Regions from separate parts of the Labrenzia sp. THAF187b genome, predicted to be linked through region 1. Evidence: predicted binding sites of a transcription regulator. Region 1 holds the regulator's gene; the other holds the start of a gene.
The links. Region 1 encodes PhoB, which activates phosphate uptake and scavenging genes when phosphate is short. Its sites were predicted from a motif close to TGTCATNNANCTGTCAT; they were not measured.
Positions count from the first base shown of each region.

Region 2: phnC (phosphonate ABC transporter ATP-binding protein) is a predicted target of PhoB. The motif match lies at 3,044-3,060, and genes of this name have one in related genera.

Region 1 is NZ_CP045344.1:5,989,517-5,995,205, forward strand. Features, by position in the region: gene argF (ornithine carbamoyltransferase) at 1-76, opposite strand, end outside; gene FIV03_RS27475 (aspartate aminotransferase family protein) at 76-1,272, opposite strand; gene FIV03_RS27480 (GcrA family cell cycle regulator) at 1,713-2,249, shown strand; gene FIV03_RS27485 (DUF1330 domain-containing protein) at 2,412-2,708, opposite strand; gene phoB (phosphate regulon transcriptional regulator PhoB) at 2,888-3,586, opposite strand; gene phoU (phosphate signaling complex protein PhoU) at 3,667-4,362, opposite strand; gene pstB (phosphate ABC transporter ATP-binding protein PstB) at 4,394-5,191, opposite strand; gene pstA (phosphate ABC transporter permease PstA) at 5,203-5,689, opposite strand, start outside.
Region 2 is NZ_CP045344.1:5,297,394-5,303,082, reverse strand. Features, by position in the region: gene FIV03_RS24385 (class II glutamine amidotransferase) at 1-195, shown strand, start outside; gene FIV03_RS24380 (STAS/SEC14 domain-containing protein) at 294-665, opposite strand; gene FIV03_RS24375 (HD domain-containing protein) at 805-1,425, opposite strand; gene FIV03_RS24370 (helix-turn-helix transcriptional regulator) at 1,475-2,044, opposite strand; gene FIV03_RS24365 (DapH/DapD/GlmU-related protein) at 2,133-2,759, opposite strand; gene phnC (phosphonate ABC transporter ATP-binding protein) at 3,159-3,992, shown strand; gene phnD (phosphonate ABC transporter substrate-binding protein) at 4,051-4,965, shown strand; gene phnE (phosphonate ABC transporter, permease protein PhnE) at 5,148-5,689, shown strand, end outside.

The DNA of each region.
Region 1 (5,689 bases):
CCAGGATGGCGCGCAGTTCTTCGCCTTCGAAGTCCGTCAGATCCAGAAAGTTCCGGTAGGTTCCGTTTGCGGTCATCAGGCCGCTCCTTCCGCCAATTTCGCTTCCACGGCGACAGCAGCCTGTTCCAGGCGCTCGACAGCAATGGAAATTTCCTCTTCGCTCATGGTCAGCGGCGGCATGATGCGCACCACGTTATCGCCGGCAGGAACTGCCAGCAGACCGGCTTCACGGGCTGCAAGCACATAATCTGCTACCGGCACCACGCATTTCAGACCGAGCATCAGGCCGTTGCCGCGCACTTCCGCCAGAACGTCCGGATGGCTATCCACCAGTCCGGCCAGCTTCTGCTTGAAGCTGAGCCCCTTCTGACGGACACCTTCCAGGAACCCGTCTTCCAGAACGACGTCCAGAACGGCATTGCCGACTGCCATGGCCAGCGGATTGCCGCCAAAGGTGGTGCCGTGGGTCCCGGGTGACAGCGCCGCTGCCGTTTCTGCCGTTGCAAGACATGCGCCCATCGGGAACCCGCCGCCGATACCCTTGGCGATTGCCATCAGGTCCGGTTCCACGCCCGCCCACTGGTGAGCGAACAGCTTGCCGGTCCGTCCGACACCGGTCTGGATCTCGTCGAAGATCAGCAGAATGCCGTTGTCATCACAGATCTTGCGCAGCGCACGCAGGAAATCGGCCGGAATTTCGCGGATCCCGCCCTCGCCCTGCACGGGCTCGATCGCGATTGCGGCCGTTTGCGGACCGATGGCATCTTTCAGCGCATCCAGGTCTCCTGCCGGCACCTGATCGAAACCGGGAGCCTTCGGGCCGAAGCCCTCAAGATATTTCGCCTGGCCGCCAGCCGCGATGGTCGCGATGGTCCGGCCATGGAAAGCGCCTTCGAAGGTCACGATGTGGAACCGCTCGGGGTTGCCGTTGTCATAATGATAACGGCGCGCGCATTTGATGGCAGCTTCCATCGCTTCCGCGCCGGAATTCACGAACAGCACCTTGTCGGCAAAGGTTTCCGCGCACAGGCGCTGCGCCAGCCGTTCGCCATCCGGGATCTGGTGCAGGTTGGAGGTATGCCACAGCTTGGCTGCCTGATCCTGCAATGCCTTGACCAGATGCGGATGGGCATGACCGAGTGCGTTGACCGCGATGCCGGAACCGCAATCGAGGAATCGTCGGCCATCGGTGGTAACCAGCCAGACGCCTTCCCCATGATCGAAAGAAAGGTTCGATCTTGCGTAATTTCCGAATAGTGCAGTCGCGGACATAACCTCGTTTGTCTCCTTTAAACGCCCCTGCTGTCCCTGCGTCGCCCCGACGCCGAGCCGTCACCTTGAAAAGATGCCGAAGGGCCAAAACGCAACGTGCCGCCCCGATGAGGCGGCACGCAGCGGCTTTCTTATACACTGCCGGTACCATGCACTGTCAATGGAAATGGCGCACAAGACATTTCATGTGCCGCAGAGGGCGGATTTCATAAAATTCTCAATGACCTCGCCATAATTGGGGAAAAGTCGTTTCATCCCCAACTGGTTTGGGTCGAGTGGTTGCCTGACAAATTAACGTTATTGTAACCTCTCAGCAATCAGACACGAGATCTCGTGAGGCAAATCACCAAGAGGCACTAGATCTGCCAGCATTAAGCGTGCTTGCGCATGCTTAACACGGGGTTAATGGCCGCAGGACGGTCAAACTAAAGGGTGCGGCAATGAGTTGGACAAACGAACGAGTTGAGCTTCTCAAAAAGCTTTGGGGCGACGGCTTGAGCGCAAGCCAGATCGCAGGCGAACTGGGTGGTGTTACCCGTAACGCCGTGATCGGCAAGGTGCACCGCCTTGGCCTGTCCGGCCGCGCCAAGTCCACCTCTTCAAGCGCCAAGCCGCGCCGGCCGCGCACCGCAGCTCCTGCCACGGGTGCAGCGCCGAAGAAACCGACGACGTCACATCCGCAGTCGATCGGCGCAACGGCCCTGAAAGCAGACATCTCGCCTGCACCAGTGGTGGCTGCCAAGCCGCGCGTGGAGCCGATTGCAGAACTTGTTCCGATCTCGCAGCGGGCAACGATCCTGACGCTGACCGAGCGGACCTGCAAATGGCCGATTGGCGACCCGGCAACCGACGACTTCTACTTCTGCGGCCGCCAGTCCGATGCCGGCGTCCCCTACTGCGCTCATCACTGCAAGATCGCGTATCAGCCGGTCGCCGACCGCCGCCGCGACCGCAAGACGATGGCTCAGGCAGGCTGATAGCCTCGCACCGAACCAATTCATGAGAAAGCCCGCCATCTGGCGGGCTTTTTTCGTTCCTTGAACACACTTTCGATCGCCAATGACTGGTCGCAAACCCGCTTTCGGAATCTCGCAGGAAGTGTGACTTTCTCTCGCGCTCCCGAGGCTAACGGCATCCGGTTATTCGACTAGTCTATCGACCAGGATCGCGTTCAACCTGGAACCGGAGCGCCGCAGCTTCGCAAGATCTTGAAATTCCGCAGAAGTCCAGAAATCGTTAGCGCTTTCCCGGTCAGGGAACTCGAGGATAAAAGCTGCATCCGGGATCAACAGATCCCCTTCAAGACCGCTGGGATTGCCACCACGGACAAGGAACCGCCCTCCATGTGCCGCAACCAGGTCTGGAATTCTTGCAAAGTACTCCGCCATCCAGTCGCGATTTTGAATTTGCATCTGGCCGATCACAAACGCTGTCATGAGTTCACTTTCAAAACGGGCTGATCTCCACCCCGAAGCTAGCCAATCAACAACAACGGTACAACCGCGCCGCCTGGCATGCTGGTTCCCGGAGGTGTTTCCTCCGTGATGAAAAACTTGAGGGCAAGACAAAAAAGCCCGCCAATGGCGGGCTTCATTCAGGGCGTTGGCCGGTGAAATCAGCCGACTGCCGTGAACTGGTCATTAAAGGCGTATCCGGCACCACGGACGGTACGGATAGGATCCTTCGCCTTGCCCTTGTTCAGAGCCTTGCGCAAGCGACCGACGTGAACATCGACAGTGCGTTCGTCCACGTAGACATCGTGACCCCAGACCCCATCCAGCAGTTGTTCGCGGGAGAAGACACGGCCAGGCGATGTCATCAGGAATTCCAGCAGGCGGAATTCCGTCGGCCCCAGGTGTATTTCCTTGGTGTTGCGGCGAACACGGTGCGTTTCGCGATCCAGTTCGATATCGCCCGACCGCAACATGCTGGACACCACTTCCGGGCTTGCCCGGCGCAGGATGGCGCGCACGCGGGCCATCAATTCCGGTACCGAGAAAGGCTTGACCACGTAGTCGTCGGCACCGGTCGACAGGCCGCGGATGCGCTCTGCTTCCTCACCGCGTGCCGTCAGCATGATGACCGGCAGGCGCTCGGTGTCTTCGCGCGCCCGCAGGCGGCGGCACAGTTCAATTCCGGACAGTCCCGGCAGCATCCAGTCGAGCAGCAACAGATCCGGCAGGCTTTCCCGCAGGCGGATTTCCGCCTCATCACCCCGGACACAGGACTCGACCGAGTACCCTTCCGCTTCCAAATTGTATCTCAATAGAAGGCTGAGCGGTTCTTCGTCTTCAACGATGAGCACCTTCGGCATACATCTCGCTCCAATTACCGCAACCGGCGCCGAAGCGCCGGCCGTTAAGATCTTCTGCAAATCCGACGATTACCAGCAGGTCAGACCGCGCCTGTTTCGTCGACCTTTGCCCGGTCTTCCGGCAAACGCTCGCCAGTGACCATGTAGTAGACGTTCTCGGCGATGTTCGTCGCGTGATCGCCGATGCGCTCGATGTTCTTTGCGCAGAACAAGAGATGGACGCACTGGGTAATGACCCGCGGGTCTTCCATCATGTAGGTCAGGAGTTCACGGAAGATCGACGTGTAGATCGCATCGACCTCGGCATCGGCTTCCTGAACCCGGCGGGCGGCTTCCGCATCCTTCCGGGCGTAGGCATCCAGCACCTGCTTGAGCTGCGAAAGAGCGAGTTCCGTCATGTGCTCCACACCGATCGCGAGCTTCTTGGACTGCAAGTCGCTGTCGATGGCGATGACGCGCTTGGCAACGTTCTTTGCAAGATCGCCAACACGCTCCAGGTCATTGGCAATGCGCGTTGCAGCGGTGATTTCACGCAGGTCCTGCCCCATAGGCTGGCGGCGGACGATCAGCTCGATCAGCTTGACTTCAAGTTCGTTGTAAAGGCTGTCCAGCCGGACATCGCCCTTGATCGTCGCCTTGGCAAGCTCCAGATCCTGCGACACCAGCGCGGACACCGCATCGGCGAAAGCCTTTTCGGCAATACCACCCATTTCGGCAACCTTGCCGGCCATGGCCGTCAGTTCGTCATCGTAAGCCGAGACTGTATGTTCAGACATCCTGTGTCCCCTTCAGAAACCTAAAAAATGCTTAGCCGAAGCGGCCCGTAATATAGTCCTGCGTACGCTTGTCCTTCGGATTGGTAAAGATGTCCTCCGTCAGACCTTCCTCCACCAAAATACCCAGGTGGAAGAACGCGGTACGCTGAGACACACGGGCAGCCTGCTGCATCGAGTGGGTCACGATCACGATGGTGAAGTTTTCCCGCAGTTCGTCGATCAGCTCTTCCACCTTCGCGGTCGCGATGGGGTCGAGTGCCGAGCACGGTTCGTCCATCAGGATCACTTCCGGGCTGACGGCAATCGCGCGGGCAATGCACAGACGCTGCTGCTGACCGCCCGACATGCCGGTGCCCGGCTCGTCCAGACGGTTTTTGACTTCTTCCCAAAGTCCGGCCTTCTGCAGGCTGGAGGCAACGATCTCATCAAGCTCGGACTTGCTGCGGGCCAGTCCATGGATCCGCGGACCGTACGCAATGTTGTCGTAGATCGACTTGGGAAACGGGTTCGGCTTCTGGAACACCATGCCGACCTTGGCACGCAGCTGTACGGGATCGACCTTGGGATCGTAGATGTCCTCACCGTCGATCTTGATCGACCCTTCCACACGGCAGATGTCGATGGTGTCGTTCATACGGTTGATCGTCCGCAGGAACGTTGACTTGCCACATCCGGACGGACCGATGAAGGCAGTCACGGACCGCGGCTGGATCTCGATGTCCACGTCCTTGATGGCGTGGGTATCGCCATAATAGACCTGCACCTTGTTCGCGGAAATTTTGCTGTCGGTCATGGTTTTCGCCTGTTCAAAATTCGGCATCTCGTTCATCGGAGCAATCCTTACCAGCGGCGTTCAAACCTGCGGCGCAGGATGATAGCGATAATGTTCATGGTCATGAGGAAGACCAGCAGCACGATGATCCCGCCCCAAGCGCGTTCATAGAAGGCCGGGTCGGCACGTTTCGCCCACTCGTAGATCTGGGCCGGCATGGCCGAGTTCGGAGAGAAGAAACCGGCAGCCACACCGTCCGGGAAATTGGAGGCGATGAAGCCGACCATCCCGATCAGGAGCAGCGGAGCGGTTTCCCCAAGCGCCTGTGCCAGACCGATGATCGTGCCGGTCAGAATGCCCGGCATTGCCAGCGGCAGGACATGGTGGAAGATCGACTGCATCTTGGAGGCGCCAATGCCAAGGGCCGCATCGCGGATGCTCGGCGGAACAGCCTTCAAGGAGGCGCGGGTGGAGATGATGATCGTCGGAAGTGTCATCAGCGTCAGCACCAGGCCACCGACCAGCGGTGCGGATTGCGGCAGATGCATGAACTGG
Region 2 (5,689 bases), 690 kb from region 1:
CGCTATGCGTCGGACAACCTGGCGCCGACGCTCTATTACCGGGTGTATGACGACGGAGTGATGGTGGTGTCCGAACCGCTGGATGAAGCCCGCGGATGCTGGATGGAAGTGCCTCAGGGCCAGATGATCGAGGTCAGGGACGGCAAGGTGAACCAGGTTGCCTTCCTGAGTGATGAACAACTCGCCGACGCCTGAGGTTCCGGACTGACCTGCCAGGACTGACCTGCCAGAACTGAATTGCCAGATGAGACTGGGCAGCAGCCTCAGAGGCGGAAATTGCTAACGGCATAAGCTCATACTGGCGTTTCGATCCAGTGCCAGGCGATATCGATTTCATCCCGGTCGAAGTGTTTTTCCTGAATGCCGACCATCCGTGCAAACGTGGCGTCGATCGCAACGAGGGCGGCAAGCAACTTGCTGTCCGTAACGATGGCGATCTTGTTGAGATGCTGCATGTTGGCAAGCACCCACCGGATGTCCGTCTTGGCAGCCTCGAAGGAAACGCCGACATGATCGCCAAGAACGACCAGAACGCTGATCTTGCCCTGATCTTCAATCATCTCCTCGGCCTTGGCGATCAGGTTCTTTTCCTGATCAATATCGATTTTTCCGGAAATCTCGACACCGAGAACGGCACCCTGGCTGCGGGGCAGAATGGTGTACATGCTGGTTCCTCCGGCAGTGACTGAACGGCACAACCAGAAGGGTAAACCCAAACACGAAAAATAAGAACCTGCATGACCTTTTTTGCTGACCGCCCGGCAAGGCACCAGGCACCCTTGAGCGGCAAAGTCGATTGTGCAATCAGGCGATTTCCCGTCCGGCGTCCGTCATCATGGCGCGGGTCATCTCGTCGACTTCGTCCCGCAACTGACGCGTGAGGGCACTGCAATCGGTGCGATCACGGCCGTAACCCAGGTTGAACTCATAAAATGGAGGTGCTTGCCTTGGCATCAGAACGTGCTGAAGCATGGTCTCCAGCTTGTCGAACGCCTTGGCAAGTCGGGCTTCAGCGGTTCGTGCCGCTGCATACTCATCCCAGAGCGAGAGCAGCTCGCCAGCCACGTCACCCGGCAGCGGTTTGCACAAGGTCAGGAAGTCCCGCCTCTCGCGTTCCTGCCGGTCGTCGCCCAGCGTCTGGAGCGGAGCGGGGACATCTCCGGAGATGGCTTCGCCCAGGTCATGCACAAGCGTCAGCTTCAGGAGTTTGAGCAAGTCGATTTCTTTCAGCTCTGGTTCGAACAACAGAACCATCAAGGCCAGTCGCCAGCTATGTTCGGCAGTGCTCTCCGGCCTGCCGCCGGTTGTCGTTCCCGAGCGAAGCGTGTCCTTCAGCTGCTCTGCAGCCTGAAGGAAGTCCAGCAGGCCCGTCAGTCTGGTGTGGGAAATTTCAGGAAGATCGAGGGAAGGGGGCGTCTTTGTCATGGTAGCCAGATTATTGCGGGCCACCGCGCCAGGCGAGTTACCGCATAATTTATGCGGCATCCTGTTCTTCACGGACCAGCCGCGCAAACCGTCCGTCTGACAGCGGCAGGCGCGAAATCCGGATGGTGCTCTCCGGGATGGTCATTTCCGGGAAATCAACGTGTTCCGTTCGGTAGACAATGTCAGGAGCATCCGGCTCGAACCAGCCAAAGTCGGTCAGTCTGTGCTCTGTTGCCCGAATGCCTTCGGACGCAAAACGCCACAGGGGCCGGTTCAGAAAATCGTTCACCGGCGCGCGCCATTCGCAGGCACGCGGAACGGACATGGCCAGCAGCCTGTGTGTGAGGTCGCAGACCAGATGCACGGGAACCGCGGACCGGGAGACAAGATCAAGCAGGGCCTTGTCGGCGGCGCTCTCCGGACGTGCCCTCAGCAGACGGGTGATCTTCGCCCTGTCGCTGTCATCCGGCTGCGACTTGCCGCTCTCCCAGCGCGATATCCTCGTCTGCGAGACGCCGAGTTCATGTGCCAGGGCTTCCTGCTTGACCCGGTTCAGTACGCGCCAGCGCCGCAGCGACGGACCAAGACTGGTTTCAAGAACGGCGGTTTCTGTTTGCATTGTGCAAGTGTAACGCGTCCCGGGAATTTTGTGCAGCGGGAAAAGAGGGCACGGCTCACCTGAGCAGGTGTCCGCGCCACCTGTGGGATCAGCGGTACTTCTCGATGAACGCGTCGATCGACAACTTGCGAAAATCGGGCAGCCGTTGCTTCAGCTCTTCATGGGACCAGTCCCACCAGGAGATATCGATCAGCGCCTGTTCCTGCTGTTCGGTGAAACGCCGTTTGATTTCCCTGGCGGCCACACCGCCAACTACGGTGTAGGGGGCGACATCCTTGGAGACGACTGCCCCGGCTGCAACAATAGCTCCGGTGCCGATCGAGACGCCGGCAAGCACCGTGACATTGTGGCCGATCCACACATCATGGCCAATGGTGACCCAGTCGTCCTTGCGCCACTGGAAGAAATCCGCGTCGTCTTCGCCAAGGTCATAGGCAGCAGCGCGGTAGGTGAAGTGGTGCTGGGAGGCGCGCCAGGTTGCGTGGTTTCCCGGATTGATGCGGACGCGACGGGCGATGGAACAGAACTTGCCGATAGTCGACCAGACGACATCGCCTTCCTGCACGATATAGGAATAGTCCCCCATGCTGCTTTCGCGCATTTCCGTGCGTGCGCCAACCTCGGTCCAGATGCCGAGATCACAATTCAGCACCCTGGCCTCCGGGTGAATGTTTGGGGCTTCGGTCAGGGAAGGCTTCTGGGTCGGGGCGGACATGGATGCTCCATATAGCGTTGGAAGGAGTGCGGAAACGGTTTGTAGCCGTGTTGCTGGCACCGGTCGTGACGCTTTGATGACACTGGCGTGACTCCCGTCACTTTTTTTGCATGCATCCACAGCGGTGAAAACGGCATTTGGCGGGTAGAAGCCTTGTATTTGAGCACTGATTTCCGAGTGAATTTCAGCCAGGCATGTGTGACGCCGAGGGGGCCCGGAAAGCGCTGAGAGCGCTGCGGAATTCCCGCCGGAGATGGTTGTTCTGCCAATGCTTCAGGCAGGGATGTCATTGATTTGTCATAAAATTTTGGGCTCCCCGACAAAGGAATGTCATTTTTCTGTAATGGTCCGGTGGCTCTTGTCGCGCAGCACGACGAACACAACGGACAGGGCTGGCGCGTGATTCAATTTCAGGAAGTCACCAAGACCTTCGGGTCTCGGACCGCGGTCAACAAAGTAAGTTTTAATATCGAAAAACCGCAGATGGTCGGGATCATCGGTCGGTCCGGTGCCGGCAAGTCAACCTTGCTGCGCATGATCAACCGGCTGACCCCCGCCAGCGCCGGACAGATCCTGTTCGATGGCCGGGACATTCTCAGCCTGAAAGGCGGCATGATGCGCCGCTGGCAGCGCGACTGCGCCATGGTGTTCCAGCAGTTCAACCTGGTGCCGCGCCTGGATGTTGTCACCAACGTCATGTTGGGGCGCCTCAACGGTCACGGCACCTTGAAGAGCCTCTTCAACATCTTCAGCCAGGAAGACGTCAATTCCGCGCTTGGTGCGCTCGACAGACTGGGCATTGCCCAGGAAGCCACCAAGAGGGCCGAGGAGTTGTCCGGTGGTCAGCAGCAGCGTGTTGCGATTGCCCGCGCTCTTATGCAGGACCCGCACATGATCCTGGCGGACGAGCCGATTGCCTCGCTCGATCCGATGAATGCCAAGATCGTCATGGATGCGCTGCGTGAAATTCACGAGCGCGACAACAAGATCGTCATCTGCAACCTGCACACGCTCGACACCGCCCGGACCTATTGCGACCGGGTGATAGGCATGCGCGACGGTTTCCTCGTGTTCGACGGGGCGCCGGAAGCGCTGACCACGGCTGTCGCACGCGAAATCTACGGTGCCGATGAGAGCTTTAACGAGGCGGCGACATCCACCGCCATCGATGCCGGCCAGTCCGGTTCCAGAGAATCCGCCGGTGCGATGACCCCGGCGGCAGCAGCGGTCTGATCCGGCTGCGCACCCGCTTAACGTCATCAAAATTGAGAACTCTCGGGGAGTGTCCCAAATGAAACTCGTTGCTAAAGTTGCTGCGCTTGCTGCCGTCAGCATGATCGCTCTGAACGCTTCTGTTGCCGGTGCAGCGGAAATCACGGAATTCCGTATCGGCCTGCTCGGCGGCGAAAATGCTTCCGACCGTCTGCGTGCCAACGAATGCCTGCGCGAAAAGACCGAGGAACTGCTCGGCGTTCCGACAAAGCTGTTTGCTCCGGCAGACTACAACGGCGTTATCGAAGGCCTGCTCGGCGGTAACCTCGACATGGCCTGGCTCGGTGCTTCCGGCTACGCAAAAGTCTTCCTGACCGACCCGGAAGCCGTTGAGCCGGTTCTGGTCAAGGTCAACAACGACGGCAGCTACGGCTACTACTCCATCGGTTTTGCCCGCGTCGACAGCGAGATCAACTCCCTGGAAGACATGAAGGGCAAGACTTTCGGCTTCGGTGACCCGAACTCCACGTCCGGTTACCTGATCCCGTCCATCGAAATCCCGAAACTCGGCTACTCCATGAAACCGGGTGAGTATTTCTCCGACGTTGTCTTCACCGGTGGTCACGAGCAGACCATCGTTGCCGTATTCAACGGCGACATCGCCGGCGGCGTGACCTGGGCTGACGGTCTTGGCGAATGGGAAGACGGCTACAATTCCGGCGCTCTGCGCAAGGCAACCGATGCGGGTCTGGTCGATATGACCGAGATCAAGGAAATCTGGCGTTCGCCGGTGATCCCGGAAGGCCCGGTTGTCCTGTCCAAGAAGCTGCCGGACGACATCAAGGCAAAGATGACCGAGCTGATGGCAAACCTCGTCAAGGAAGACAAGGAATGTGGCTACGGCGTGATGGCCGGTGAAGCACGCGGCTTCGAACCGATCACCCATGCGGCTTACGAATCCATCGTCGCTGCCCGTAAGGCAAAGAGCGAGTAATCGGAATTTCCGATCTCCGCGCGGGCCGGTCTCCGGCCCGCGTTTTCTCAAGTATCGGCCAGCGGAACCGACTTTCCGCCAGAAGTGGCTCCACAGGGCCAGGATCGCCAGGTTTCGAAGGGTTGATCCAGCTAAGCCGCCCCGCTTCGGATGAAGTGAGCATCAAGTAAAGGTCCCAAACAATGGCTGTTGCCGCACTCGAGCAGGAAATCCTGTCCATGCGCAAACGCCGCCAGCTCTATTCATTGATAGGGTTGCTGCTGGTCGTAGCGGTTCTGGTCTCCGGTTATTCGAAATCCAATTCGATGAATTCCGGCGGATTTCTTCAGGGTCTTTCCAAGTTCTTCGACTATCCGGGCGAGATCGTCGTTGAGGCCTTTGAAGCCGGCCCGGCCTTTTTCTCGCTGATGCTGCAGTTCGTTCCGGCCATGCTGGAAACCTTGAACATTGCCGCGGTTGCGACCCTTCTGGGCGGCGCGATGGCAGTGGTGCTGGCCATGGCCTCCACACGCAATGTCGACAGCTGGGGACCGTTGATCCCGGTGGTTCGCCGCATCATGGACATCACACGTGCCTTCCCCGAACTGATCATTGCGCTGTTCCTGATCTTCGTACTCGGCTCCAGCCCTGTACCAGCCATGATCGCTGTTGCGTTTCATACCGCAGGTGCGCTCGGCAAACTCTTTTCCGAAGTGAACGAGAACATCGACCGCAAGCCCATCGA